2 regions of the Brevibacillus sp. HB1.1 genome follow, and region 2 is predicted to be linked to the other one. Evidence: a T-box and tRNA genes for the amino acid it is inferred to sense, from the RefSeq annotation. Region 2 holds a T-box; the other holds one or more tRNA genes.
The links. A T-box is a leader RNA that pairs with one kind of tRNA and senses whether it is charged. The one in region 2 lies ahead of ileS (isoleucine--tRNA ligase), so its partner is inferred to be a tRNA-Ile.

Region 1: it encodes a tRNA-Ile, which carries the amino acid that the T-box ahead of ileS (isoleucine--tRNA ligase) is inferred to sense. The anticodon was not compared.

The regions. Positions count from the first base shown of each region.
Region 1 covers NZ_JABMIV010000001.1:965,857-977,859, reverse strand. The annotation lists gene HPY27_RS04545 (hypothetical protein) at 1-298, opposite strand, end outside; gene HPY27_RS04540 (PHP domain-containing protein) at 405-1,250, shown strand; gene HPY27_RS04535 (DUF3995 domain-containing protein) at 1,313-1,735, opposite strand; gene HPY27_RS04530 (TetR/AcrR family transcriptional regulator) at 1,841-2,356, opposite strand; gene HPY27_RS04525 (NAD(P)-dependent oxidoreductase) at 2,557-3,456, shown strand; gene HPY27_RS04520 (GNAT family N-acetyltransferase) at 3,562-4,017, opposite strand; gene HPY27_RS04515 (YjcG family protein) at 4,096-4,605, opposite strand; gene HPY27_RS04510 (hypothetical protein) at 4,751-4,909, shown strand; gene HPY27_RS04505 (alpha/beta hydrolase) at 4,912-5,616, opposite strand; gene HPY27_RS04500 (phosphatidylglycerophosphatase A family protein) at 5,797-6,390, shown strand; tRNA gene HPY27_RS04495 (tRNA-Ile) at 6,810-6,886, shown strand; tRNA gene HPY27_RS04490 (tRNA-Val) at 6,912-6,987, shown strand; gene HPY27_RS30025 (GNAT family N-acetyltransferase) at 7,136-7,849, shown strand; gene HPY27_RS04475 (DUF3221 domain-containing protein) at 8,214-8,798, opposite strand; gene HPY27_RS04470 (S1 family peptidase) at 8,834-9,613, opposite strand; gene HPY27_RS04465 (hypothetical protein) at 10,231-10,743, shown strand; gene HPY27_RS04460 (hypothetical protein) at 11,094-11,921, opposite strand.
Region 2 covers NZ_JABMIV010000001.1:730,584-748,427, forward strand. The annotation lists gene ileS (isoleucine--tRNA ligase) at 1-2,554, opposite strand, end outside; T-box leader at 2,601-2,869, opposite strand; gene HPY27_RS03565 (DivIVA domain-containing protein) at 2,960-3,451, opposite strand; gene HPY27_RS03570 (YlmH family RNA-binding protein) at 3,552-4,325, opposite strand; gene HPY27_RS03575 (YggT family protein) at 4,338-4,601, opposite strand; gene HPY27_RS03580 (cell division protein SepF) at 4,633-5,058, opposite strand; gene HPY27_RS03585 (YggS family pyridoxal phosphate-dependent enzyme) at 5,101-5,799, opposite strand; gene pgeF (peptidoglycan editing factor PgeF) at 5,820-6,650, opposite strand; gene HPY27_RS03595 (YlmC/YmxH family sporulation protein) at 6,732-7,010, opposite strand; gene sigG (RNA polymerase sporulation sigma factor SigG) at 7,171-7,950, opposite strand; gene sigE (RNA polymerase sporulation sigma factor SigE) at 8,100-8,822, opposite strand; gene spoIIGA (sigma-E processing peptidase SpoIIGA) at 8,865-9,818, opposite strand; gene ftsZ (cell division protein FtsZ) at 10,055-11,203, opposite strand; gene ftsA (cell division protein FtsA) at 11,330-12,583, opposite strand; gene HPY27_RS03625 (small basic family protein) at 12,726-13,073, opposite strand; gene HPY27_RS03630 (DUF881 domain-containing protein) at 13,076-13,822, opposite strand; gene HPY27_RS03635 (DUF881 domain-containing protein) at 13,843-14,553, opposite strand; gene HPY27_RS03640 (cell division protein FtsQ/DivIB) at 14,576-15,361, opposite strand; gene murA (UDP-N-acetylglucosamine 1-carboxyvinyltransferase) at 15,493-16,749, opposite strand; gene murB (UDP-N-acetylmuramate dehydrogenase) at 16,765-17,670, opposite strand; gene murG (undecaprenyldiphospho-muramoylpentapeptide beta-N-acetylglucosaminyltransferase) at 17,773-17,844, opposite strand, start outside.

The DNA of each region.
Region 1 (12,003 bases), 230 kb from region 2:
CGCGGACGGCCTTGGGAATGAAAAAAACTTCTTCGGATGCGGTGTTCATATAAAACTTTGCTTCCAAATACGGATGACCCAGTTTGACATTCAGTTCCCCTTTTCCGGTCGTTGTGCTGGTGTAATTCGTCGGGATGCGCAAAAAATATGCGCTGCTGCTGGCGGAGTCGTACATGACGACATCGTATGTTGGCATACTGTCGCCGCCTGATCGATGAAAGCCTTGTTGCCGCAGCATTTTGTCAACATAAGAGAGTGGCTGAACGACACCGGTAAGGGTCTTGTTTTTTAACCGCATGGACATCCTCCTCGGTTCAACCATTGAGAAATCGAGCTTATTCTCATACTATGTACGGCAATATCAATTCAGACTTGTAGAAAAAGAAAAGAAGGAGTGGACGAGGATGGAACTTATAGCAGATTTGCATACACATACAAAGGCTTCAGACGGTACCTGCGAGCCTGCGGAAAACGTGCGTTTGGCGAAGGAGGCTGGACTTGCTGCACTGGCGATCACGGATCACGACACGGTAGCAGGGATTCCAGAAGCAATGGAGGCTGCCCGCGCACTCGGCGTGGAAATCATTCCGGGAGTCGAAGTGAGCTCCGTAGGGAAGGGGCAGGATATTCACGTTCTCGGCTATTTTGTCCCGTATGAAGACCCAGCTTTTGAAGAGCGTCTCTTCCGTTTGCGAGAGACAAGACATGAGCGTAACCAACTGCTGATAGCACGGCTGCAGGAGCTCGGTATCGACATTTCATTGGAAAAGGTATACCGCCGCAAGCAGGGCACGGACAAAAACATCGGGCGACCGCATATTGCAGAAGAACTGATTGAGCTGGGGATCGTTTCAACGATCGCGGAGGCCTTTGATAAGTACTTGGGCAAAGGGGGAGCGGCTTATGTCAATCCTCCACGCATTACCCCGCAGGAAGCAATCACGCTGATCAAAGAGGCTGGCGGAGTGGCGGTGCTGGCTCACCCGGGTCTGTATGACGATGATGAGCTGGTCCAGGAGTTGATTGTATTCGGATTGGACGGGATTGAAGTGAACCACCCGGACAACGATGAGGTACAAAAAATGCGCTACAGCAAATGGGCAGCACAATACGGACTTGTTATAACGGGCGGTTCTGATTTCCATGGCTGGCGTGGAGAGGAGCCGTTTCATGCGATGCTCGGTTCTCATACCGCAACGATGGATGCTGTTGAACAGATACGTGCGATTGCGGCGAAGCGGAAGGCGTAATTCATCCATACGTAATGGTAAGGACCCTCTTCTCTTTTATGGGAAGAGGGCTTTTTGTGAACTTATAACAAGGCGAGTAGAAATGATATCCCTAACCACAAGCATAGAGGGGTGAACAATGCCGTATCTTGACGAGCAAACTTCGTATTTTTTACTTTTTTAAAAAAGCCAATGTAGTTGAAGTCTCCCACAGCCCGCAGGACAAATACAGCGGCACAGACAATGCATCCCCATTGAATCAAAGAACGGGTTATAACGGGTGGGAGATAACCGCTCTGGGCAAGCAAAAGGTAAGCGGCACAAGTCAACAAGCAAGCAACGACGATCGTTCCGCCTTTCCGAGGGGAAAAAGTTCGACGTGAATGATCAGCTGTTGTGGGAATGACGGAATCGGTCCCCCATTTTCCTCCGAAGGCCCAATAAAAATGCAGCAAGGACACGATGACTAAGAAGATAGCAGATGAGATGGGGAAAACATGCGTCATGGGAATGCCTCCTATTGATTTAAAAGGTTTTGTGAAAGATACGAATCCGTATGTTTTGGGCAAAAAAATCTCTGCGCAGTATAGCCTGTCAGGCAGAGAGGGGAATCAAATCCAAGTCATAAAATGATGCAAGGGTTCGGACATATCGAAAGGTGCTTCTAGCTCTCGGCGCACGAGCCAACCAACATAGAGGAGGTACGCGAGCTGGGCGCGTGCCTTTGCTTCAGCGGGAGCCAGCCCTTTTTTCTCATATAATGTGGCCACGAAGCCGATTCTGCGCTTTTCGATTTCCACGAGACGTTTGGAAAGGGCAGGATGCTGCTTCGCCCAGTTGTAGATAGCGGCTTCGATTTTTCGCTCGCTGTTAAAAACACTCGACAACAGCTGTTCCAACGACATGTTGTCAGCGTGTGGCGCGCGAATGATCCGCTCTGTCGCATGCTCCTCCCAATATTCGATCATGGAGTCCAGTAGCGCTTGACGATCTGGAAAGTGATGATAAAAGCTCCCTTTGCTGATCTTCAGTTTTCTGGCGAGAGGTTCCACACGAACAGCGTCAATGCCTGCTTCAGCCAACATATCAAGCCCTGCCCGAATCCAATCTTCACGTACGTATTGCATGGTTCACCTCAAAAGATACGGTATCGTATGTTTCTGATTCCATGTTATTCCACCGGGAGTGAAGTGTCAAGAAGCATTGATTTTTGTATTGACATTCACACTAGTGTAAACCTTTAGAATCGCAATCAAGAGCGATAGATCTTGCATGTAGCGTCAGATCATCTCACTTGCAAAGTATAAAATGAATGGAGTGTCAAACGATGAAATCAACATCAATTCCAGCGTCTGTATCAGTAATTGGCCTTGGCAATATGGGAGTAGCACTCGCGGATGCTTTTCTAAATGGTGGTCATCCAACGACTGTCTGGAACCGTTCAGCAGATAGAGCCAAAGGTCTAGTCGGGAAGGGAGCAGTACTGGCGGGCAGTGTAGCAGAGGCAATCACGGCAAGCAGCTTGGTCGTTGTCTGCTTATCGACCTACAAAGTCATGCAAGACCTGCTAGAGCCCTTGGAAAATGAATTATCAGGGCGTGTCATCGTCAACCTCACCACCGGAACCCCGGAGGATGCACGCAAGTCTGCCAAGTGGGTAAGCGAGCGCGGTGGGCAATATCTCGATGGAGCGATTATGGCTGTCCCTCAAATGATTGGACTGCCTGAAACACTCATTTTCTACGGCGGGTCGAAGGCTCTATTTGAAGCATATGAACCGACATTGAAGCTGCTGGGAGGTAACGCTGCCTATCTCAGTGAAGACCATGGCGTGCCGTTGATCTACGATTTGTCGCTGCTCACCATGATGTATGGCGCTTGGTATGGTTCTCTGCATGCGTATGCCTTGTTAAGTACGGCAAACATAACGGCGACAGAGTTTCTTCCATACGCAACCAGCTGGATTCATCACTTGATTGCCCCGCTCTTATCAGATCCGGTTGCCGCACGTGCACGTGATGAAGGAAACTTCACGACCGATGTGTCCAACATGAATACGAATAAACTCGGACTTGAACACATTATCCATGCCAGTAAGGAACAGGGAATCCCCGTTGATTGGTTAACGCCGTTGCTAGCATTGGCCACACAGAAAGTAGCAGAGGGCCACGGTGCAGACTCTTTTGAACGAGTGATTGAGGCAATCCGGAAACCACAGCTGATTTAATGCCTTTCTCGGGTGACAATGAAAAACAACCTCGCTTCGCATGATGATCATAGCGAAAACGAGGTTGTTTTTCTATCTGAGGGATGGGGCTGCACGTAGCTTCTGTTATTCGCGAATGGATTTGACCATCGCAATATGCTCGATACCCGCATCATCAAACAAGTCGCCAAAAGGTTCATAGCCGAGCTTTTCATAAAACCGTTGGGCTTGCGTCTGTGCGTTCAGCTTCAGGCTGTCATACCCGTGTTGTTTGGCCAACTCTTCCATCGCGAGCATGATTTGGCGGCCCAGTCCGGTACCGCGTTCTGTTTTGGCAACCGCTACCCGTTCAATTTTTCCTACCCCAGGTGCGTAGGTACGGAGACGGCTTGCCCCCACTGGATTTCCTTCGCGGTAGACTACAAAATGAATCGTCCCGCTATCCAATGTATCATGCTCATCTATTTCCAACTCTTCTGGTACTTCCTGTTCCTCGATGAAAACGACTCGGCGTACGGACAGGGCATCCGCCAATTCTTGTTCAGTGGTGACTCTTTGGATCTGGTAGGTTTGCAGGTTCATCGGTATTCGTCCTTTGTTAGAAAATATCCCTCCCTACGACGGATACGCAGGGAGGGTTGATGATTGAGGAAAGGGTGTTTATTTTTTGAGAAGGAAAGTCTGGTAAACGCTCCAGATGCCATCCTCGAGTTGATAAACCAAGTGGAAGCGATCAATCTCGCTGTTCAGGTCAATTTTTGCCATGCTCAGTTGGCCGGTTACATCCCGCAGCTCATCGTCGGACAGGTCGCGCCCGATGGTCAGATGCGGTACGTATGCGTAGGTTTCTTTCTCATTCACACACTGATTGGCAATCTTTTGATGCAGCTCGTTAAATGGTTCTTTGTTTTGCACAGCCAAATAGATCACGTTGTTGGTAGGGTGGAAAGAAGATACCCGATGGAAATGAGCCGAAAAGCTGTCGGTAGAGGAGGCAACCTGCTCCAGATGGCTCACCAGCTCAGGAAGCTTGGCTTCGTCCAGCTCAAAGGCTTCCTTCAAACGGATATACGGAGGAACCAAAGCATAGCCCGGGTCATAACGTTTCCGGTAAGAATTGGCTACTTCTTGCACCTTGCTAGATGGGAATATAACGATACTGTACATCATCAGAACCACTCCTCCTTACTATCTATCATGCTCTACAAGATATTATTTTAACAGAAAATTCTTCATTTGTGTAATGTTAAGCGTGGGTCTGTATATTCCTTGTGTCAAAGGAAAGACTGTGTAGTGCAAGGAGGTGCCGCACTGCATGTATACGGCTATGATGATCACATTCATTTTTCTCGTTCTGCTTCTACTGTCTGTGCTGACCTTCACGATCTTGACTGCGATACGAAAAGGAGAATTCGAAGAAGCACTCGTATCGACTATCAAGGATGAAGGTCCACAAGAAGAACAGCCACGGTAAGTTTACCCGTAAAGCGTCTTTAGCATACGCGGTAGATTGCGCTGCCAATGGCCCCACGTATGGTCACCCTCAAACGTTTCATAAACGAGGGTGGCTTTTTTCGTACCCAAAATCTCGCGCAACTCTTCATTGGCCGCAAGAAGATTCAATGTGCCCCGGCCCGTGCTTACTGCCGTTTCCTCCGTCCCGATCTCCAAATAAATGGTTTGCGGCACGGAAAAGTCAGCGTCAGCTATCAGACGATTTAACTTTGCGTCCATGGCAATCGACTGGCAGGCAACTTGTCCAAACGTATGTGGATAGTAAAGAGCAGTAAACAGAGAGACAACCCCGCCCAAAGATTCGCCAAGAAGTGTTCGTGCGTTCCCCAAAGGATGTGTGGAGTAATGCGTATCGACATAGCTCACGACTTCATCGGCGAGGAAGCGACGGTAGGCCATATGCTCCTTGCCATCCGGATGATAGCGGTCGTTCCGTTTGCTTTTCTCGACCGGGAGAAAGACAGCGATGATATCAGGCAATTCTTTGTCCCGATTCAATTGATCTAGCAAAGAAGCCATCCTGCCCATTGCCAAGTAATCTTCTCCGTCCTGCACATAAAGGACTGGATACGAGTAGAGTGGCGAGTAGCGTTGGGGTGTGTAGACAATCAGCTTTTCCGGCGTCCCCAAATGCCGGCTTTCCAAGATGATTTCCTCAAGGGCCACTGCGGTGTCCTCCTTATTGGGATCTTCTATTCATTATTATACAGGAGTGAGCGGGCATGCCCAACAGTTTGGGTGCAGGGTCAGTCAGGCTGTGGGCGAAAGATTGTCGCAATTTGGTCAGCGTGTGATACTATGGTAGGAAACGACTTCACTCGATTTGTGGAAGGGGTTGTCTCTTATATGAAGAAGCAAGTACACAGCATCGAAGTCAGAAACGCTGCTCTCGCACGTTTGGCAGAACGCGGAGTGACGATGGATGATATCGCAGAGATCGTCTATCTCATGCAATCACCTTACCATCCAGATCTCACGATGGCGCAGTGCATCGAGAGCGTGAAAGCGGTCTTGGAAAAAAGGGAAATGCAGCACGCCATCCTGGTTGGCGTTGAGTTGGATACGTTAGCAGAGAAGGGCCTCTTGTCCGAGCCGCTCCAATCTATCATCGCGTCAGATGAAGGACTGTTCGGATGCGACGAAACATTGGCGCTAGGCTCCGTATTTGGATATGGAAGTATCGCGGTGACCACCTTTGGCCATTTGGATAAGCACAAGGTCGGGGTGATTAAAAGGCTGGATACCAAGTCGGGAGAGGGACGTGTTCACACATTTTTGGACGACCTCGTGGCGAGTGTGGCAGCCAATGCGTCTAGCCGTATGGCCCATCGGATGAGAGATGAGCAGGAGGCGGAATTGACACGAAATGAGGCGTTGAAGCAACAGGAAGCCGAGCTGCGTGTCGAGGAGAAAGGGAAAGGGACGGAGCAGGCGGGGTAGGTTAGGGTTGCGATGAGGAAGTTTGTCTCGATCATTACCTAATTATCTTGTTTGTTGTTGTACCCTTTATTGGATCGTCTTTAGACTGGCAGAAGCCAATTCTTCACTGGTGTAGCTCATATGCTTGATGGCGTCATGTTTGATGTGATGCCATCAAGTAGGTAATCCCCATGTTTAGTAGGGGGGATGTGGGTCGCAGCGGTGGGGAATGGCTTTTTTGTTGGGGTCTTGGGTAAGCATATATAGCTGAAACGAGATGACGAGGCTTTTTACATGGTAAAAGCAAGACTGATATCACTGGGTTTCTTAGTGTTCTTTTGGTACGAGTGAAAATTTTTACAAGAAATTATTCATTTCCTCTTGAAATCCATTTTACGATGCTGTATAGTAATAAATGTGATCGACGTCCGATACGATTCGGGCCCTTAGCTCAGTTGGTCAGAGCGGTCGGCTCATAACCGATTGGTCGTAGGTTCGAGTCCTACAGGGCCCACCATTAAACGATCACACACATATCCCATGATCCGGTAGCTCAGTTGGGAGAGCACCATCTTGACAGGGTGGGGGTCGCTGGTTCGAACCCAGTCCGGATCACCATAGTATGAACGTTAGAACCCTTGAGGAATCAAGGGTTTTTTATTTTATGCTTTTGATTAGCCACAGTCACTAACCTCCATATTCTACGATTTGGGTGGCAAATACTATTCGTTTTAAAATGGGGACTTCATGAGGAAGGAGGGTGTGAATGAGTACAATTAGAGAAGGCCCTAAGGAAGGTCTTCTCGAATCTGGATTTTCTCCTGAGATTGTGGGAGCAGTCGTTGCTCTAACTAGAAATGAAGGCGAGACCTACATGGAAATTGTAAAAAGAGCGGAACTTGACCCGATAGCAAGGTTCGTTAAACTGGCAGACCTAGAAGATAACTGTGACTTGACCCGCATCCCAGATCCAACAAAAATGACCATGAACGGATGTTGCGTTACAGGAGAGCCATTAAAGAACTACTCTCTACATAAATTGGGATTTGATGAGGTTAGAATAATGAAGATAACATTAGCTGATTCATGGTCAGGGAATGATGTTGTATTTTTCTTTCAGAATAACATTCAAGAAAATAACGATGGTATTTCTAATAGGGAATTTTTATGTCCTGATGGAGCATTTGCTGCTGTGCGTAGAAGGCAAGTCGTTGTAGCAATAGATGATAACCAAATTGTAGGAGCATTACGCTTTTATCCTAGAAAGTCTGATCAAACTATTTCGCTATATCAGTTTGCAATTCGTCCAAGTCATCGAGGACAGAGGTTAATGGATAAAATGCTTCAGATCTTGGGGGAGTGCCCAATTGAGGTAATATGTCCGACTACTTCTAAAATGAATGAGTATTATGAGAAGAGTAGTTGGAGATTGAAAGAAGAAAAGACAGACAGCAACATTTGGGAATGGATGAAATGTTAATTTGATTGGAAAAGGGTGATAGAGATGGACAAAAAAGAGGTTGTCACATTTGAGCACTTTATGGCAATGTATTACTGCAATTTCAAAGAAAAGCCAACTCGCGCTACACTTAGACAATACAGTAACTTATATCGAACAATGAAGATCGAGAAGTAGTAAATATACTTCTGAGTGATTTGGCATTAATCAAGTCAGAAATCTATAACAATGAGCTGACTGATATTTTAAATCATTATGGTTTTGGAATTTCAATTAACGAATTTCGTTCATTAATTGATCCATTGATAGGTGAATTGAACGAATAAAATGACACTTTTATGAGAAATTATCACCTCCTTTCTTTAGTTGCAGCAGGGTACAAATTTTAAATCTCTTTTACTTCTCCTGTTTGTGCATTGATTTTTAGAGTAGTATCTGTTTTATGATCATAGTCGGTTGCTTTTATCAGCCAATGATCTTTCTGTCCACTTGCACTTTTAATAATGATTCCATCGTTATGTGTGTTCTTTAAGTAATTGATTGCGTGTTGAACCGCACTTTTTTCATCCATTTGATCAATAGGATTTTTACTTTCTTCTTTAATTACAAGTTTACTGAGTTCTGCGCCACTGGGATAAGACTGTGCTGATGGTGTTGTTGACCATGTAGATACTGTGTGACCAACTTCGATTTCATCATACGAGATGCTATTCCCCTTGCTATCGAGGAATACGGCTTCTTCTTTTGGGAAATACCACTCTGCTGCATAGAAATTCTCATCGCTCGTCTTGGTTTCATCATTTTCTATAACTAAGAGACCTTTTTTTTCATAATCTTTTTCAGTTACGTATCCTGTTAATGCTTGCTTTTCAACCTTCTTGTGATTAGTGGCACATCCAGTTATGAGCAATGCTGCAATGATTAATATCAAAGCCTTTTTCATTGTGTCATTTCCTTTCTTGTTCCCCATGAGAAAACCTTCTCTCATGGGGAACTTTATTTCAACTAGTTACCAGTAAAAATTGAATCAATGTTAAAATAATCTTCTATTTCGCTGATATGTGTGAAAACTCCAGTATCCGCGCTATGAACTCCTATTGCTGTTCCACCATAAAATATAGGCCCTCCGCTATCCCCTTGTACTTCTGAATAACTAGCTTGTCTCATGTTAGTAAAGTATTGTGTCTCTCCATTGGGGCTTTCTATATTCCCCCTCCAATTAGTTGATTTCAGCGTTCCACACTTCACTCTTTTCATTTGACTTCCTGAAATGCAAACAGTATCTCCAATGGTTTCATCCCTTGTTCTCTGAACCTCTGTAATAGTATTGTATTCTGATTTATAATTTCCAAAAACATAGTAAGTAGCATCATCAGATCCCTTTGTTAGTTCGATGAGTGCTGCATCAACACTACCACCGAAATTAACATCTGCAGTTTTACCAAACCTTGTTCCTCCTTGCTCAAATATATCCCCAACATTTTCCGTGCAGTGTCCAGCAGTTAAAACATAAAAATCGTTATCCTTTTGTACTGAAAACGCAGAAGTGCAACTTCTGTCTTCTGTAGTATTTTTTATTCTTAAGCCAGCTTGAATTGGTCTAAATTTGTCGCTTGGCTGAGCCTGAGCCTTGCGTGGTTCTTCTTTCTTGATAATGAAAATGTCAGCATCAAAACCTATTTCAGCCAATGCAGCCTTTTCATCTATTTTTGCCATAAGAAGCTTTGCAGCCTTTTTTTCTGATGTCTTTTCCTTTACTCCAATGTTAATTTTTTGAGTTGGCAAGTCAACATTGACAGAAACTATATCTAACCCTTTATTCTTAAGGTTTGCTGAATTTTGAAAGACATTTCTGTTATAAAATACAATAATAGGTATATTTTAGGTGAAGGTCAATCTACGATTTTTAAATCTACCAAACAATCATACTGACATTTCCGAATATCAATATATTTTCTGTAATTTAGTTTCAATTATTCACTCAGTTAGTGAGATCTATTTCATAACTAACTCATCGTTTTACTTGTTACTTTCATATGCAATGGTTTTTTTGTTCAACCTTACGAACCAAAATGCTCTCTATTTTGTTTGCTTTACAATCCTCTAGTATCTCAAGCTCACGTTCATTGAATCCTACTTCATTCAACTTCAGCAGCATCTTTGACATCTCTTTTTGAGTAATCTGCATACCACGATATTTCTTAACATTAATGATTGAAAGAGATGTCAATAAAAGAGCTAAAAAAGGATTATATAAATTGCTAGTACCTGTTAATTTACAAGTTGTTATTGAACTAATGAAGTGGCAATTTAGAAATTACAAACCCGAGTTTGTACTAGAACCATTTAATATTGCAATCGATATTTAATGCTATATTAAGAAATAAAAAGGGAGGATGCTCATGGAAACGATCATAGTTGAGCCACGAAAAGGAATTGGGCAGATAACGTTAGGAATGACTAGAGAGGAAGTAAGAAAGTACGCCGAAGCAAAGGGTGTGAGACTCTTCAATCCAAGGAAAGATTCAACGGCGGTGCAGTCCGTTGGGGATTTCAAGGTAGAGTACGATTCGGAAGATAGAGTTATATTCATAGAACTGTCTTCTTTTAAGGGTGATCATGATATAACCTGTTTGCTTATGGATATTAATGTGTTTGAGACAAAAGCAGAGGATTTAGTTGAACGAATTGATAAAATTTCTCCATATGATAGAAATGATTGGGAGTTAGGATATAGCTATACCTTTCATGAATTGGGGCTGGCATTTTGGCGACCAAATGTTTTTAGAGATGAGGATATGCAGCAAGAATGGTTTTTATCCCATGATAAAGAGGAGCAGGAATCCTATTTGAGAGATCAATATTTCAGGACTGTAGCAATAGCAGTGGATGGGTATTGGAATAAATCCAAATGAAAGTGACATTTAATTCAGTCTTACAAACTACAAATGGTAAAATACAGGAAAATGCACTTATATCAGGAGTGAATGAACCTATGAAAGGCAAAAGAAGACTATCCCTCAGTCATTTTCCTGAGTTTGGGATAGTCTTCTTTTTACATATTCATCTGCCTGTCTAGAGAATATCATAGATGTTTTACCTATCACTAAAATCAACAAGAAGTAGATTGATGAGCATGAAGAAGCATAGAATTTATAAAGGGGTAATTAGAGAAGGATTAACAGAAAGGTTATCTTCCGAATACTACTTAAGAATCCCACTGATTGCCAAGGTTTTAGAGCTGGGAGTCTCAAATACTCAACTGTTACTTTAGTACAATTTCCTTTTTCCATACCAATTCTTGATTTGCTTCGTTTTTAAAAGTGAGCGTTAGGACACCCTTCTGACCCTTCATCTTTTGAGCATCATAATTAAAACTGAGTATCTGCAAGGAGCCACCGATTGTAAATTTAGGTTTTGTACTCTCAGAAAAAGCGTTTTCCACCGCTTGTTCAACTGTATTCACAATCGTTTTCTCATTTGATTTCCATTCCATCTTCTCAAGTGTGTAACCTTTTGAGAATTTGTCTACGTAAAAAGTAAACGCATCTTTATTCATTGGATTTGTAGCATCCTGATCGACTTTCACGCCGATCATCTTGTCGTTAATGGCATACACAGAGTACTGCTCTTTCGTATTTTCTTGTGTATTTTTTGGTGCAATCCAAGCCTCACCTGTTCCAACCATTACCCCGCTATATTTCACAAAAAGCTCATTCACTTTTTGGTTTAAAAAAGCATCCTTGACGTTTTTGGTTAGAATTTGATCATATTTTTGGATAAATTCTTGCTTGGTTTTAATTATTATTTCTATGTCTTCACCGTTCTTTTCGCTACTTACAGTCAACGGGAATTCGAAACGATTCGCCACACTATTTTTGTCTCCAGCTTTTATCTCTTTTTGCAGACTAGTAAAATATGACTCAAATGCCTTCGCATCATCAATGCCAGCGACAAAGTATGGATTCTTTTGTTCTACAGTTGGACTTGGATTTTTTACCGCAGCGGCTACAGACATTTCCTTTTGCAACCCCGGTAAAAAACCTACTGATAATACTGTTGCAACGATTATTGCATTTGTGACTTTTTTCATTTCAAACTCCTCCTAGGATTTAGCTTCAAAATAGATGTAAAAGTGTTGAACAGTGAGTTTTCGGGCAAACGCTCATCTTCTT
Region 2 (17,844 bases):
CCAGATCGACCATTGCTGCCAATGTTTTCGCAACTTCTTCCGTTTGTGGGTACAGAGCTACCTTCGCATCAACGGAATTACCGAACACCTTGTTGCGGCGCGCTTCTTCCATGGCTTTGAGTACCTCGTCTCGGATCGCCAGGAACGCATCCCACTTGCTCTCTGCTTCTGCTGCAAAGCTGAGATGTTGTTCGTCGCCTTCTGGCATATCCGTCAACTGCACACTCTTCTCTTCCACGCCTGGAATGAACGCCCACACCTCATCAGCTGTATGAGGCAACAGTGGAGCAACCAGCTTCACCAGACTGAGCAAGCAATCGTACATCACTGTCTGTGCAGCGCGTCGTTTCAAACTATCTGGCGCTTCTACATACAAGCGATCCTTGCAAATATCCAGATAGAACGCGGACAAGTCAATGACGCAGAAGTTGTGCACCGCATGGAAAACGGTGTGGAACTGATATTCATCATACGCTTTGCGCGTACGCTTCGCGACTTTTGCTGCTTTCGCCAGAACATAACGATCCAGCTCGCCCAGCTCTTCATATGCTACGCGGTCTGTTGCAGGATTGAATCCATCCAGGTTGCCCAACAGGAAGCGGAACGTATTGCGGATTTTGCGATATACCTCAGCGATCTGATTCAGAATCGCATCGGAAATGCGCACATCTGCCTGATAGTCAACAGAAGCTACCCACAGACGCAAGATATCTGCGCCCATCTTGTCAATAACTTGTTGAGGCACGATGACGTTACCGAGGGATTTGGACATTTTGCGTCCTTCTCCATCCAATGCAAAGCCGTGGCTCAGGACGGATTTATAAGGAGCTGTGCCATATACGGCAACACCTGTCGAGAGAGAAGAGTTGAACCAGCCACGATACTGGTCAGAGCCTTCCAGATACATGTCAGCCGGCCAAGCAATGCCTCTTTCGCGCAAAACAGCCTGGTGGCTGGAACCGGAGTCGAACCAAACGTCCATAATATCCGTTTCTTTGCGGAATTCCTTGCAATCGCATTTGGTGCAAGAAAGCCCTTCTGGAACCAGCTCATTTGCTTCACGGGAGAACCATACTTTCGATCCTTCTTTGCGGAACAGATCAGCAACATGGGTGATCGTCGTGTCGTTAATGATCGGTTCGTTACACGATTTGCAATAGAAGATTGGAATCGGTACACCCCATACACGCTGACGGGAAATGCACCAGTCGCCACGATCTGCAATCATGTTTGCCAGACGAGTTTCTCCCCAATGAGGAATCCATTTTACATTTTTAATCGCTTCGAGCATTTGCTCACGGAATCCGTCGATAGACGCGAACCATTGCTCTGTCGCCCGATAGATAACCGGTTTTTTCGTACGCCAGTCATGTGGGTAGGAGTGCGTGAAGAAATTGAGCTTCAAGAGTGCTCCGGTTTCTTTCAGCTTCTCTGTAATCACTTTGTTGGCATCTTCGTAGAACAGACCTTCAAAGCCTGGAGCTTCATTGGTCATTTTACCTTCGTGATCCACTGGGCAAAGGACGCCCAAATTGTATTTTTGACCAATGTTAAAGTCATCTTCCCCGTGTCCTGGAGCAGTATGAACGCAACCAGTACCTGCATCCAAGGTTACATGCTCACCCAGGATGAGTGGAGACTTGCGATCGTAGAATGGATGCTGAGTTTCTACGCCTTCCAGTTCTTGACCTTTAAAGGTCTCGAGAATCTCTACGCCTTCCCAGCCAATTTCTTTGCTCGCGGCTTCAATCAGACCGTTGGCTACCAGGAATTTGCGGCCATCTACCTTCACTACGTTGTACTCAAGTTCAGGATGCAGGCTGATTGCAAGGTTTGCTGGCAATGTCCACGGAGTCGTTGTCCAGATAACAACGCCTGTTTCTGTGTCCAGCTTGCCTTTTCCATCTGCTACCTGGAAGCTGACGTAAATAGAAGGAGAGCGCTTATCTTTGTATTCGATTTCTGCGTCAGCCAGAGCCGTCTCAGAAGACGGAGACCAGTACACGCAGCGCAGTCCTTTGTAAATATAACCCTTTTTCGCCATTTCACCGAATACGCGAATTTGGTTGGCTTCATACTCAGGCAGGAGTGTCACATAAGGGTTTTCCCAATCTCCGCGAACACCCAGACGCTTGAATTGGTCGCGTTGCTTGTCGATGTAGGACCACGCATACTCTTCACAGCGCTGGCGGAAATCGTTCACTTCGATGCTACGACGATCCAACCCTTGTGCATTGATGATCGCTTGTTCAATCGGCAAACCATGTGTATCCCAACCTGGGATGTACGGCGCATAAAATCCTGCCATGGATTTGTAGCGAACGATGAAGTCCTTGAGGATTTTGTTCAGTGCGTGACCGATATGGATATCTCCATTCGCATACGGAGGGCCATCATGCAAGACAAAAGACGGGCGGTCTTTTGTACGATCTAGCACTTGTTGATAAATATTTTGCTCTTCCCATACCGCTTGCATCTGTGGCTCGCGGCTTGGCAAATTTCCGCGCATAGGGAAATCTGTTTTTGGTAGCGCTAAGGTTTTGCTGTAATCCATGGCCTGATTCACTCCTTAAATAAATAAAAGCTTTCACTCATCCCCAAAAAGGGACGAGAGAAAGCTCCCGTGGTACCACCCTGATTGAACAAACCCGTACGACAAAAAAGCCTGCATCGGATTCGTTCCACTTCACTCATTCGTAACGGGAATGACGCGCTCACTTACTCACCTGTTTAACCATCAAGGTTTTCTGGGCTTTCGGATATTGAACTCCCGGGTGATTTTCTGTGAAAGCAACTGGCCGGGTTTTCACCTTTTCCCGACTCTCTAGGCAGTGCTGGCTCACGTACTCTTCCCGTTCATCGTCTATGATTTGTATAAGCCTGTTCAACTACTATAAGTGCTTTATTTCGAAAAAGTTGTCTTTCATTATAATACCATCATTGCTCGAACGTCAATGATTTATTCAACCGTTACAGGAGAATCAACTTGTGGCTGTTCAATGTTATCCCAATCGCCATTCTCCAGCATTTCCAACTGTGCTTCCAAAAGCGTCCGAAAGCGCATACGGTAAACCGAAGCACGTTTTTTTAATTCTTCGATTTCGATTGCGATTTTGCGTGACTTCGCCAATGCTTCATTGACGATTCGGTCTGCATTTTTCTCGGATTCCTTTAAGATGAGCTGCGCTTCCTTGCGGGCATTCGACTTCACGTCTTCCGCTGTCTCCTGCGCGACCAGAATCGACTTGCTCAAATTTTCTTCCAAGCTCTTATAGTAATCTACGCGCTCATTCAGAATGGCTACGCGCTCTTCCTGTTCTTTTTTCTCTTTTATCAAGAGCTCAAAATCTTTGATCACCTGATCGAGAAACTCGTTCACTTCGTCAATGTTATACCCACGAAAGCCTGTGCTGAATTCCTTATTGTGTATATCCAACGGCGTTAATGGCACATGAACCCCCCACTTTTCCCGATAATTCGTCTTCAATCATTTCGACAGGATTAGCTGTGTTTCCTGCCGTATTTTACAATTTTTTGCGCTTTGGTCCATCTTATGTAACCAGTCCGACAATCATGCGAAGTCTTCCGCTGCGTGTTGGACCTGCTACCTCAAGAATTTTGAACCGACCATAACCTGCAAGAGATACCATATCACCCATCTCGAGTTGATAAGATGGGTCTTCGATTACTTTCCAGTTGATTTTTACTTTTCCTGCTCGAATTGGCACCAGTGCTTTTGCGCGAGACATATTGTGTACTTCTCCGATGATCGCGTCAATTCGCGGTGATGGCACGGTGATCGTTTTCTCTACAAACTTGGGTGCTGGTGGTGTAAACGCCTCCCATGCTACCCGCTCAAATTGAACAGATGTCCGATGAATTTGCGTCACCTGTGCACAAACAAAATCAGCGACTTCCTCTGCTACAATCGCGTAGCTGCCAGCTGAATCTGTTAGCATATCTCCGAATTTCTCCCGCTTCATCCCGACGCCCAGCATCGCCCCCATCACATCTCGATGCTCCAGCACATGAAAGCGCTGATCACCCTTGATTGCCAATAAGGTAAGCCGATAATCCTCAGGCTCGACTGGGAGGTACTCCGGATGGATGATGATACGTACACGCTCGGCACCCTCGTAGCCTCCATAAGGAGAAACCTTTACATCGCTTACTTGTGAAGATAGACTCTGAAAAATCATCAACTGCCTAGGGTCTACAAAATCAGTAAGGCGCATGGCCTGCTTCCGCTCTACTTGCGTCAGCATTTCCAGCGCCCGTTCAACAAAGGGACGTTCTTCTTTTGAAAAATGGTCAAATATGCTCATCGTTTCACTCGCCTACAGAATTTGTCGCAAAATGGCGTATAGGCCAGATTGGGCAAAGTGCAGTGCCATCAATGCGACAATCGGGGAGATATCGATGAACCCGAGCGGTGGAATAAACCGGCGAAATGGTGCCAAATATGGCTCAACCAGTCTTTCCAGTAACTGACCGATGCCTGTACCTCTCATTTGAGGAACCCAAGACATCAAAATGTAAGCAATAATCATGTATTGATATACCGTAAAGGCAAAATCTAAAATATCCACGACAACTTTCATTAGCTCACCCTTTTATATTCGTCTTAATTGGCTACTCTTCCAACACACTGGAAATCGTACCCTGAATATCTACATGGTCAGGCGTGCACACGAAGATCGTGTCTCCGACCTTTTGGATATCGCCGTTTAATGCATAGACCGTCCCGCTCAAAAAGTCGATAATTCTCTTGGCTTGGTCTTTTTCCACGCGATGGAGGTTGACCACAACGGGTCTACGATGACGCAGGTTGTCTGCGATATCCTGTGCGTCACTGTAATGACGGGGTTCACAGAGAATCAAACGGATTCCCTCCTTTTCCCGTGCTTGAAACGGTACCACGTTATTAGCTCGACCCGTCGGCTGGCGTTTGTGCGAGGATTCTTGCTCTTCTCTTTCCTCTTCCACCGTTGTTGTCTCTTCGATGTATTCCTCGTTTTCTAACCCCAGAAACCCCATCAATTTATTCATAACACCCATACTCTTCCTCCTCTCTTACTCCGTGGTTTGGTCTGTTTTCCTTTACTCCGGCTTGACCAATACCGACCCCAACCGAATATATGTAGCTCCTTCTTCAATGGCCACTTCAAAATCACTAGACATGCCCATAGACAGCTCTTCCACCTGTGCGTGCGGGAATGCCATTTCGTTAATCCGTTGCTTCCACTCATAGAGGCCACGGAACACCTGTCTGGCTTCCTCTTGGGTTTCGACAACAGGCGCCATCGTCATTAATCCGACGATACTTATATGTTTCATATTACTGGTTTCGCGCAAAAAAGCCAATACGTCATTGGGACTAAGCCCAAATTTTGTCTCTTCGCCGGATATATTGATCTGCAAAAAGCATTTTACGACATGATCCAACGCTTCACCGCGTCGATTCAGCTCTTGTGCCAAAGAAAGCCGGTCCAGAGAATGGATGTACGGGAATCGTCCTACGACTTCTTTTGCCTTGTTTGTCTGGAGGTGTCCGATAAAATGCCAGATCCCTTTATCGCCGTGTAGCTGGTGCTTGGGCAAGGCATCCTGCACACGATTTTCCCCGATATTCTCTACGCCTACAGCGAGCAAGTCCCCAATGGCATCTGCGTCGACATACTTGGTCACAGCAATAATTTTTACTTCCTCACGTTTGCGGTTCGCCCGATCGCAAGCAGCCTGAATTCTTGCTTCAATGGATTGCAGTCGTTCTTTTAACAGTTCTTGTTCCTTGGTCATAACGAACCCTTCCCTTTCTTCTACAGGTTTTCCTTCCAGCCGATATAGGAAGCCATGCGTCCGGTAGTCCCTTGTATCCCAGCTTCCTTGCGATGAGAGAAAAACAAGTCTGTTCTGCAGCTTGTACACCAATCCGTGGATAAAATATTCCCTGAAGAAATTCCTGCTTCGAGCAATATCTCTGTGTTCAGCTGACGAAGGTCCAGCATATACCGCTCTCCTGTCGAGGAGTTTACTGCTTTTTCCCAATCGGCTGCACAAGTGCGTACTTGCGTCATGATTCGCTCATCGACTTCATAGCAACAGCCGCCAATGGATGGGCCAATTGCGACGCGGATACCCTCTGGCTTTGCTTGATAGTGCTTCGTCATTGCCTTCACCATTTCCTCGGCAATACGGCCCACTGTCCCCTTCCAGCCTGCGTGCGCAAGTCCGATTGCTCCCGATTGGGGATCTAGAAAATAGAGAGGAACGCAATCTGCATAAAACGAGGTCAGCATGACTCCTTTTTCAAGGGTAAACAATCCATCCGTTGCAGCTATGACGTCCTCCAGACTTTCTTTTCCCGCACCGCCTGCTGTGACCTGGCATACCCGATTCCCGTGCACTTGGTCGGCGCATGTCCACGCTGTAAAAGACATCCCGACTTGTTCTGCTAGCTTGCGTCTATTGGCTACTACGTTCGCAGATTCATCACCCACATGCAACCCCATATTAAAAGACCCGTACGGTTGTTCACTTTCCCCGCCTGAGCGAATAGTAAACCCCGCCACTAAGCCAGGAAATTGTTGCTCCCACTCTGTTACCGATAAGATTGACTTATCCTCTACCCTGACAAATGGTTCTCTCATGTTGTCACCTTCCTCATATGGCTAATCATACCATAGCCGAAAAGAAAAGAAAGGCTATCCGTGCCTTTCTCCCTTTACGCATTAGTATTCTTCTCCACCTGAAGTTTTCACTTCAACTTTAAGTGCTTCTTCCATCCGAACAAGCACCACATCTTTCCCGATCTTCACAATATTGCGCCAGGGTATGACATAATCGTTCCCGGCAGAAAAGAAGCCGAGAAACTTGCCTGGTCCCGGTACGACGATAGCCTCTACACGACCGTGACGCAGATCGATCTCCAAATCTGAAATTTGCCCAAGCCGTTTCCCATCGAGAATATTTACCACTTCTTTGGTCTGGAAGTCAGAGATTTTTACCATTCTTCCTCACCTTCTTTTCTCCGTTACTTTCAGTATATGAGTCCACCGAGGAATATGTCCGCTTCTTTGCCAAAAAGTAAGGCGATTGAAAACTAACTTTTCCGCTCGTACAAAAAACCCGAACGGTACAAGACCGCCGGGTCGCCTATTTGGTTTCTCCTTACGATTGAACGTGCTTTTGCATATGGGCAATTGCCGCTTTTTCTAATCGAGAGACCTGTGCCTGTGAGATACCGATTTCCTCTGCTACTTCCATTTGCGTTTTTCCTTCGTAAAAGCGCATGGATAATATCATTTTTTCTCGGTCACCTAGCCGCTGCATTCCCTCACGAAGCGCAATTTCTTCTACCCACGTGACATCTTTGTTCTTCTCGTCACTAATCTGATCCATGACGTAAATCGGATCGCCGCCATCCTGATAAATCGGTTCAAACAAAGAAACCGGATCTTGGATCGCATCGAGTGCAAACACAACGTCTTCTTTGGCTACGTTCAATTCCTGAGAAATCTCGATAATGGTAGGCTCTCGCGAATGTTTGTTGGTCAGATTATCACGCACCTGCAAGGCCTTGTACGCGATGTCTCGCAAAGAACGGGAAACGCGAATCGGATTGTTGTCCCGTAAATAGCGTCGAATTTCTCCAATGATCATCGGTACGGCATACGTGGAAAACTTCACATTTTGTCCGAGATCAAAGTTGTCGATCGCTTTCATCAATCCGATGCAGCCCACTTGAAACAAGTCATCCACGAATTCTCCGCGATTGTTGAACCGTTGAATTACGCTAAGCACCAGTCGCAAGTTGCCGTTGACCAGCTTCTCGCGGGCAGCCAGCTCCCCACTTTGCAGGCGCTCAAACAATTCCCGCATCTCTTTGTTTGTCAACACCGGAAGCTTGGAGGTATCTACCCCGCATATCTCTACCTTATTGCGCGTCACGTCTTTCCCTCCTCGAAGCAAGAAAAAAGTCCCTAACCCGGTTGTCTTGAAAGGCCGCGTAACTGACGCGTAGCCGACCAAGAAGGTGGCAAAAACCACCATCTGTTTCGGTTTAGGAACAGTATCCCCCCAAGCTGGGAAAATATGCGTTAGACCATCTTGTTGAATTCTTTTCGCAACCGTTTTATAATTCGCTTTTCCAAACGCGAAATATACGACTGTGAGATTCCTAACAAATCCGCTACATCCTTTTGTGTCTTTTCCTCTTCTCCCGCTAAGCCGAAGCGCAGCTCCATGATAATTCTCTCTCGGTCAGACAGCTTATCCAGTGCTTTTTTCAGAAGCTTTCGATCCACTTGGTCCTCGATGTTTTTATAAATCGTGTCATTCTCCGTACCCAAAACATCTGAGAGCAAGAGCTCATTGCCATCCCAATCAATGTTAAGCGGTTCATCAAAAGATACCTCTGAACGAATTTTATTATTGCGGCGAAGATACATGAGGATTTCATTTTCGATACAACGAGAAGCATACGTTGCCAGCTTGATGTTCTTGTCTGGATCAAAGGTGTTCACAGCCTTGATCAAGCCGATAGTGCCAATGCTGACCAAGTCCTCAATATTAATTCCCGTATTCTCAAACTTGCGGGCGATGTATACGACCAGACGAAGATTGCGTTCAATGAGCATACCGCGAACAGCCGGATCACCAGACGGCAGTCGTCCGAGCAGCAGCTCCTCTTCTTCTCTGGTCAACGGTGGAGGCAATGCTTCACTCCCGCCAATATAATAGACTTCTTCGGCGCGTACACCAAGCCAGAGCAAGATTCGGTACCAGGTCAATTGGAGTTGTAGGCGAAGTTTTACATACATGATTAGCCCTCCTGTTTGAGAATAAAGGTTGTTTCTTCGTGATCAAAAGATGACTTTTTGAACATCCGCTTCATAGGTTTCCATCATGGCTGGGTGCACGATGGCCTGATACTTGCCGTCAGCGGCCAATGGGATCGGGTTTAGCCCGATTAACACCCGTTCTGTTTCAAAACGAATCCCGTCTTGCACGACCATGACATGGTCTGGTTTGATTGCGAGTAAAAAATCCATACCTCTTGACACGCTGCGATACGGGATCAAGCGTACCCGAGACTGCCATTCCAGCGGCAGATGGTCCCAAGATCCGTCCAGCTTCTCCCACACTCCACCGTTTTCATCGGCTTGTCGGAGAAGCGACGGCGGAAGCAAATGTGCGAACATGCGATTCTCCATAATCATGACGGGTATGCGTGTAATTGGCTCGTGGAGCTGGTTTCCAGTATCCACAAGTCCACGGCAAATGGCTTTTTCCCCTGCCACCGTAACGACGACATCGACAAGAAAGGTTTCGATTCTTCGCGGCTCCTGAATCGCGCGGTAGCTCTTTTTCCCGAGAAAAAAGATCAGGATAAAACCGATCAGAACAATCCCCAAGGTTGGCTTGAAACCTACGCCAAACCCATCATTATGCGTGACAACCAGTCCATTTACAATTTCACTCTGCGGTGCCAAAAAATACTGTAGCCCAAGCACTCCCCCTCCGAACACAAATGCGACAAAGTAAAAAATGATTAAGTTTTGCGCAAAGGACAACAACCTCCTGTTCCCAAAAGCAATCCACAGCATAATGACAGAAAAGAGCAGTTTGACCCACCATTGATACATCGGAGAAAATACAGGAAAAAAGAAAAAGATCAGATACGCGGAGCCAAACAGGGACGCAAGTATCATTCTCCACCACACCATGCGCTCTTTGCGAAAATAAGCAGTAAACCAGAGTAACAAGGTATCAATAGCCACATTCAGGAGTAGAATGATATCAAGATACACAACCACTTGCTTTCCTCCTCATCTTTTGACCGACTTGGCAGCAAGCATGTGTCCTAGCAAAAATGGTAAATAGTAGGACGACTTCTATCAGTAAAAGCAGTATATATCAATGTGTATGTAAAGTCTGTCAATTCTTGACGGTGTTTTTTTGGTTTTTTTGTCTAACATTTTTTCATCCAATCAACGAAAAAAAGCCTTGTCCCCACTGACGGGAACAAGGCTTTTGACAGTCGTTTATCGCTTTAGTTTTTGTTGCGGCGGCGATTGCGCAGGAATGCTGGAATATCCAGATTATCCAGGTTGCCCATGGAGAAGAAGGACTTGTCTTCCTCTTCTTCCTTCGCACGGCTGTTATTCGTATTGGAAACTGGTGTCGGACGATTGCCAGGCGTGTTGATCGGCTGTTGTTGACGACGTGGAGCTTCCGCAGCGCGTTGACTATGCTCGAAGCCTGTGGCAATTACGGTCACTACCAATTCATTTTTCAAATCCTCGTTAATTACCGCACCGAAAATCATGTTAACATCTGGGTCCGATGCAGAAGATACGATATCAGCTGCTTCGTTTACTTCGTACAAGCTCAGGTTCGTACCACCTGTGATGTTCATGAGAACACCGCGTGCACCATCAATCGCAGTTTCGAGCAGTGGGCTGGAAATAGCGCGACGAGCTGCTTCAGCCGCACGATTTTCGCCGCTACTTACACCGATACCCATGAGAGCAGAACCGCGCTCAGTCATGATCGTCTTCACGTCAGCGAAGTCCAAGTTGATCAGTCCAGGTACCGCAATCAGGTCGGAAATACCTTGAACCCCTTGTCGCAGTACGTTGTCAACTTCGCGGAACGCTTCGAGCATTGGCGTATTTTTGTCAACGATTTCCAAAAGTCGGTCATTAGGAATCACGATCAGTGTGTCTACTTTTTCTTTCAGAGCAGCAATACCGATCTCACCGTGCTGGGAACGTCTGCGACCCTCGAAGGAGAACGGACGGGTTACTACACCAACGGTAAGAGCACCCATTTCCTTAGCGATCTCTGCAACAACAGGTGCTGCACCTGTACCCGTACCACCACCCATACCGGCAGTTACGAATACCATGTCAGCTCCACGCAGAGCGTTTTCAATCAAATCACGGCTTTCTTCCGCTGCTTTTTTACCGATCTCAGGATTTGCACCTGCTCCAAGTCCACGTGTCAGCTTTTCCCCGATTTGCAGCTTGATATCTGCACTAGAGAGCTGAAGTGCTTGCGCGTCGGTGTTCAAGGTGATGAATTCTACACCCTTCACTCCACCTGCGATCATGCGGTTTACTGCGTTGCTACCTCCGCCCCCGCAACCAATGACTTTAATTCGTGCAAAAGATTCCAAGTCCATATCAAATTCCAGCATATTGCTAGTCCTCCCCAATTCAACATAAGAAAAACTCGTGGCTACAGAAGCCTGTCAACTAAACACAATGGAACGAAACGATGCCCGCCTTCGTCATTGTAGTTAACCTCGGTAAAGCGAACTCCCTTAAATAAATTCGCTAAACCAGTTTTTTACTTTTTCCATCAAACCGCCGCCTTCTTTTGGCTTAGACGAGACGGTTTGCTTCTGAGTGCCCTTGAATGAGGGGGTGACGCGAATGCTGCGGCGCTCCATCAACTGCAAGGCATATTGAATCAAACCTACCCCGGTGGTGTAGGCAGGATCTCGCACTCCGATGTAATCAGGAATCGCAATTCGAACAGGTGCGTCCAATTCTTCTTTTGCCAATTCCAACATGCCCGGCATGGCTACGGTACCACCCGTAAGAACATAGCCCCCTGCAATTTCGTCTCGGTAGCCCAATTTGTATACAGCATCCTCGACTAATTGGAATATTTCCGCAGCGCGCGGCTCGATAATATTGGCCAAATCCACTTGCGTAAATTGTTTTTCGACTTCGCTACCAATCCGGTTCACCTTGAACTTCACATCTTCGGATGCTTCGTCAATAAGGGCACAGCCGTTTTTGGTTTTCACACGATCTGCCACATCTGTATGCGTGCGTAGTCCCAGTGAAATATCGCTCGTAATGTGGTCGCCACCGATGCCGATCACGGTGGTCGCTGCCAGTTTCCCTTGCTCGAATACACCGATCGTGGTAGAACCCGCACCGATGTCGACAAGAACGACACCCATATTTTTGTCATCTTTGGATAGAGCAACAGTGCTAGCCGCAAGCGGTTGCAAGAATATTCCAGCTACACGCAGATTGGTTCGTTGAGCACAGCGAACGATGTTATGTACGACCGTTTTCAACCCGGTCACAATAGTCCCTTCCATTTCCAGTCGGACACCAATCATCCCACGAGGATCCTTAATGCTCCCTTGTCCATCAACGATGTACTCCTTTGGGACTACCTCGATGATTTCACGGTCTGGAGGAATAGCCACAACCTTCGCTGCCTGAATTACGCGTTGAATATCTTCTTCTCGTATCTCACGGTCTTCGCTGGATACAGCGACAACCCCTTGGGTTTCATGCAGATCGATATGGTTTCCAGTGATCCCCACATACACTTCTTCGATTGAAACGCCAACCATGCGCTCCGCATGATCAACCGCTTCTCGGATGGCATGCACGGTTTGGTCGATGTCTACAATCACGCCCTTCTTGATGCCTTCTGAGTGTGATTGTCCGACGCCGATGATGTTGATGGAACCATTGTTGATCTCGCCGATCATGACGCGTACTTTGGATGTTCCAATGTCTAGGCTGACTATGAGTTCATTGCTTACCAAACCTGTGACACCTCCCCTGCTACGTCTTTTTTCTTGCTAAAATGAGAACACCTGCATAAATTATTCCACACAGGACAACCATTCCCTTTTTTTCTTATTGATTTTTTGTAAAAAAATGACCATCTTCCCATTTTCCTTCGCGTTAATCTTGCTGATTGATCCATTTGGATAGAACAATTCTCCTAATGACAGCGAGATTGTTGAACAAGCGGACGCCGAAAGCCACGATCGCAGCCAAATATAGATCAATCCCCAAGAACCCTCCGATGAAGGCCAAGCCTGCTGCAAAAAGTGTGTTGAAAAAGAATCCAGACATGAAAATACGAACGTTAAAAGTACGTTCTAAAAACGAACGAATCCCCCCAAAGATCGTATCCAATCCCGCCAGGAGGGCTATTGATAGATAGCTGCTATACTCCTGGGGCACACGCCAATCCAGCAGGAAGCCGACAACAAGACCGACAATCAGTCCGATAAGCGGGAGCCACATGGTTACGAATCTCCTTTTTCTTTCACAGGTTTCATAAATTGAATGACACGTGTTTCGTTATTCGCTGAAATCATCAGCTTGTCCCGTTTTTCTGCCAGCACCTTTTTATTCGCCAGTTGAAAGTTCTCTTCTACGCCCTCCAGCTTCAATGCGGACAACAATACTTCAGGTTCCCCCAATGCTTTTATCTCATACGGAGCCCTAATCGTCCTGGTATCGATTTGGATGACGTCTCCCACATTGCGGATTGCAGTGGTAGCAATCAGTCGATGGCCATTAATGGAAACAGCTTGTGCTCCGTTTGCAAACAGGATATTTACCAACCAGCGCAAATCTTCATCGTCAATCGTATAGTCTCCTACAACAGGCACAGGCATATGTTCATCCATAGCTGGTTGTTCAGACGTATGGGCATCGACAACATCAATAACGATGCCTTCTCCCTCCATCCCTACCATACCAGCCATTCGGCGAGTCCGTGCCAACTCCTCTTTCATAACGGAGATACTTTCATCTTCACTGAGTGAGGTTTCGTATTGGTAGTACAGCTGATTATACTTTGAAATGTCTGCGAGCAGGTTTTTGTGTTTCTCCAGTTCTTTTTGCAACGTGGTCCGAAGTTCCGCGATGCTGCGAGACTCTTTATGAACAGGATGAAGACTGCTTCGTAATTGCACAGTCAACATCACACCTATGATAGCACTAATAATGGCAAGAATAAATGTGATTTTACGGCTTTTTTGTAACATAGGTAAACGCATCCTTTTATTTAGGAGTGTTTCGTTTTCGCGTCACCAACAAAGGCAGGCAGCTCGACCCGCTCTTTTTTGGCTACGCTTATTTGGACAAAATCTTGCAAGGAGTGCAAAACACCACCCGGCAAGTTCAAAGCACTGTCTAGTGTATCGGGATTTCCAATCGCTGTTACGACAAACGGAGCGGCCGACTTGATGCCGTTTACGATAATCGTTGGTCCAATGCAACGGATCTCGGAATTGCTCACCACTCGCTGTCCGTTAATGCTGATGGCCTCTGCTCCTGCTGCACGCAGTTCATTGACGACCAGGCGCACATCCTGCTCATGCACGATATAGTTCGCGATGTCTGCGCTGTTCGCTGCATTCTGGCTATCCTGCATCGTTATGACAATACCCGGCCCTGCAACAGCGACTACCCCTGCCAGCATCCGCGCTGCATCCAGTTGACTGAGTGTCTCTGCAGCCTCCGATTTACGCTCTGCCATCGCTTCTTCCACTTTTCCCACCTGACGCTGCAAATCGAGCAGTTGATTTTCCAGATGCCGATTTTGCTCCTTCTCAGCCAAAATTCGGTCATTTAATTGCGTTTCCTGTTGGAACAGCTGATCATTCATCCGTTCTTTGCGCGTAAGCTTGTTCGTTTCGAAGGAAGTGGCCACTAGAAAGCCGGTAGATAACGTCACGATGGTTAAATACAAATGAAATTTGCGACGACGACTCATTGTCTACTTTCCCCTTTTTCATTTACTGCTGTGGTTGCTCTTGCCCTTCCTGTATAGGAATAGCCCCTTGAGCACCGTACGGAATAAACCACGGCTGCTCAAACAAAGAGAGCACCCCTTTTGTATTTGACGGCAATTCTTTCACGATCGTCGGGTACCAGTTCATCATCTTGTCGAGCTTGTAGATGACGCTTCTTACTTCATTCCCGTCTCGCATGTACAGCGTGACGCGTTGCTTGTCGTAAACCGTTGGTGTCAGCGTAATATCCGAAATTTCCGCGAGTACATCTGGCGATAATTTCGATAGCGACTTCGCAAGATGGGGAAGGAGCTCAGGTGAAGCCCACGAGCTAATCAATGGCCTGTCCACTACGCGCTTGGCGAAATTAACCTGTTTGAGCACATAGCCATTGTCCAGTAAGGCATAACGGCTTCCGTCCTGCCCACTCCAAAAAGCGACGCGCTTTTGTTCGGTTATATGTAGCGTGATCAACCCAGGGAAAGAGCGGCTCACCGTCACATCTTTAATGGCCTCTAATGGTTTCATGTTAGTTCGTACACTGTTCTCCCATACGTTTAGAAACTGCATGTCCTTTTTTAAGCCAGATTGTGTAATGATTTGCTCCGTCGTATAAATATCATTACCAATCACTCGAATCTCTTGCACCTTACTGTAAGGGGAACGGATAAAAACGATGATGAGAATGGTAAGAAAAAATAGTACCAGTAGAATGACCAGCTTGCGGTTGCCCCTTCTTCTGGGGCGTTGTTGCTTAACTTGCGGAATGCGTTCCTCATATACCGCCATGGCCGTACCCTTCCTCATGTTTTTTAGGCTCATTGCCCAGAGCAAAGTAAATTACTGGATGTCTTTCGAATAAATGTCATTAAACAAAACAGGGAAAGCGGCATAACATTATGCCGCCCACTCTCCCTCGGTTAAATCGATACGCGTGATATATCGGCTCCTAATTGAAGCAACTGCTCTTCCAGCCGATCGTATCCGCGATCGATATGATGGATCTGGTTCACCGTGGTAATACCTTCTGCAGCAAGCCCTGCGAGGACTAAGGCAGCACCTGCTCGAAGATCGGTAGCTTCGACATTCGTAGCGGTCAATTTGTTGACACCCCGAATGATTGCGGAGCCAAGATCTACGTATATAGAGGCGCCCATTCGCGCCAATTCATTCACATGTTTGAATCTTCCTTCAAAAATGGTTTCTTTGATGACACTCGTTCCCCTAGCCTGTGACAGAAACACCATCAGCTGCGCCTGCAAATCGGTTGGAAACCCTGGATATGGCGAGGTGATGATCCGGTCGTAGGCACGTGGACGGGAGGTGCTTTTGATTTCCATTATATCATGGCGGGTCTTGATTTCAACACCGCAGCTACGGGCGACCTCAATCAATGCCATCAATTGCTCAGGCAGTGTATTGGTCAATTCGATATGTCCCTGTGAAATACCGACAGCCAGCAGATAGGTCCCTGTCACAATCCTGTCCGGTATGATCCGGTAACTGACGGAACGCAAGCGAGGTACACCACTGATCTCAATCGTATCGGTGCCTGCCCCTCTGATCCGCGCGCCCATTGCATTCAGGAAATTTTGGAGGTCGATGATTTCCGGTTCTCGTGCTGCATTACAAATTCGGGTCGTGCCTTTTGCCAGCACAGCCGCCATCATGATATTTTCCGTCGCGCCCACACTAGGGAAGGAAAGAAAGATATTGGACCCACGCAATTGTTTGGCCCGAAATGTAATGTAGCCTTCCGATTCTTCGATCTTGGCTCCTAGCGCAGTCAATCCAGCCAAGTGTAAGTCAATCCTGCGCTCTCCAATGTCACATCCACCTGGCCTGGAAATCGTGACCTCACCCAGACGTGCCAGGAGTGGTCCCGCCAAAAAAATCGAAGATCGCATTTGGCTCATTAAATCATCCGGCACCTGCGGGACACAGACAGATGTTGTATCCAGATCGACACATCCGTCCTCATGCTTCGTATTCGCCCCAAGCAGCGTCAAGATTTCGAGCATGACTTTAATGTCTTTTAGATGGGGGACGTCATAGATATAGAATTGCCCTTCCGCGAGCACAGCAGCGGCAAGAATGGGAAGAGCAGCGTTCTTAGCACCTTGGATCCGAAGCGAACCGGACAGAGGTCTTCCGCCTTCGATCGCAAAAGTCTCCAAACTTTCACCTCCGTGTTACCCCTCGCCCACCACCAGGACTTCCGGATGCAGGTCAATCCCATTTTTCTCGAGAATGGTGCTCCGCACGTGATCAATCAAGGTGAGGACGTCGGCAGCCGTTGCACCTCCGCAATTCACGATGAAGTTGGAGTGTTTTTCTGAAACCTGAGCTCCTCCGACCCGATAGCCCTTCAGCCCAGCCGCCTCAATCAGGCGACCTGCGTGGTCATTTGGCGGATTTCGGAACACGCTGCCGGCACACGGCATCTGCAGTGGCTGCGTATTGCGCCGTCGTTCCTTATTGGCAGCGAGCGTGGCCGCAATCTCCTTGCGGTCGCCCTTCCTCAATTGAAAACGGGCTTCTAACACGATCCCTTTTTGCTTTTGCAAAAGAGACGTCCGATAACTAAAGCTCAGTTCCTCGTTACTCAACACTTTACTTTCGCCGTTGTCGAAAAGGATCTCGGCATCAATAAGAATACGTGAAAGATCAGATCCGTGTGCCCCCGCATTCATATAGACGGCGCCGCCTACCGTACCAGGAATCCCTCCTGCAAACTCCATACCTGTTAATCCCATCTTGCCTGTCTCCACCGCCAGGCGGATCATGGAATATCCGGCACCCACACACACCTCTTCGCCCCTGAACTCACAGTGGCTTAAGCCCTCGGCCACTTTAAGCACGGCTCCACGTATCCCTCTGTCCCTCACCAGAAGGTTTGAGCCGCGCCCGATTACACTCCAAGGAATTTCATGACGATGGATGATCTGCAAGGCTTTTTGCAAGGATGCTTTATCCTTTGGTTGGATTAACAAATCAGCAGGACCCCCGATCCGCCACGTTGTATGATTAGCAAGGGGTTCATCGGTCCACACTTTTTCGATTCCTGCTTGCATGAGTTCATCTGCGATCTTTTTCATTTGTGAACCTCCTGATACGTTTGCTAGGTCGGACCTAGTCTTCTCACGTGTTTGCTCCATACTATGCGTTCGCCCAGATCGGCGTGACAATCGCCCATCCGATCATTTTTTTCGTGTAATCGCCTCTAATTGACGGACAATCTCCGTAGCTGCTTGCGGCATCCCCAAGGAAAG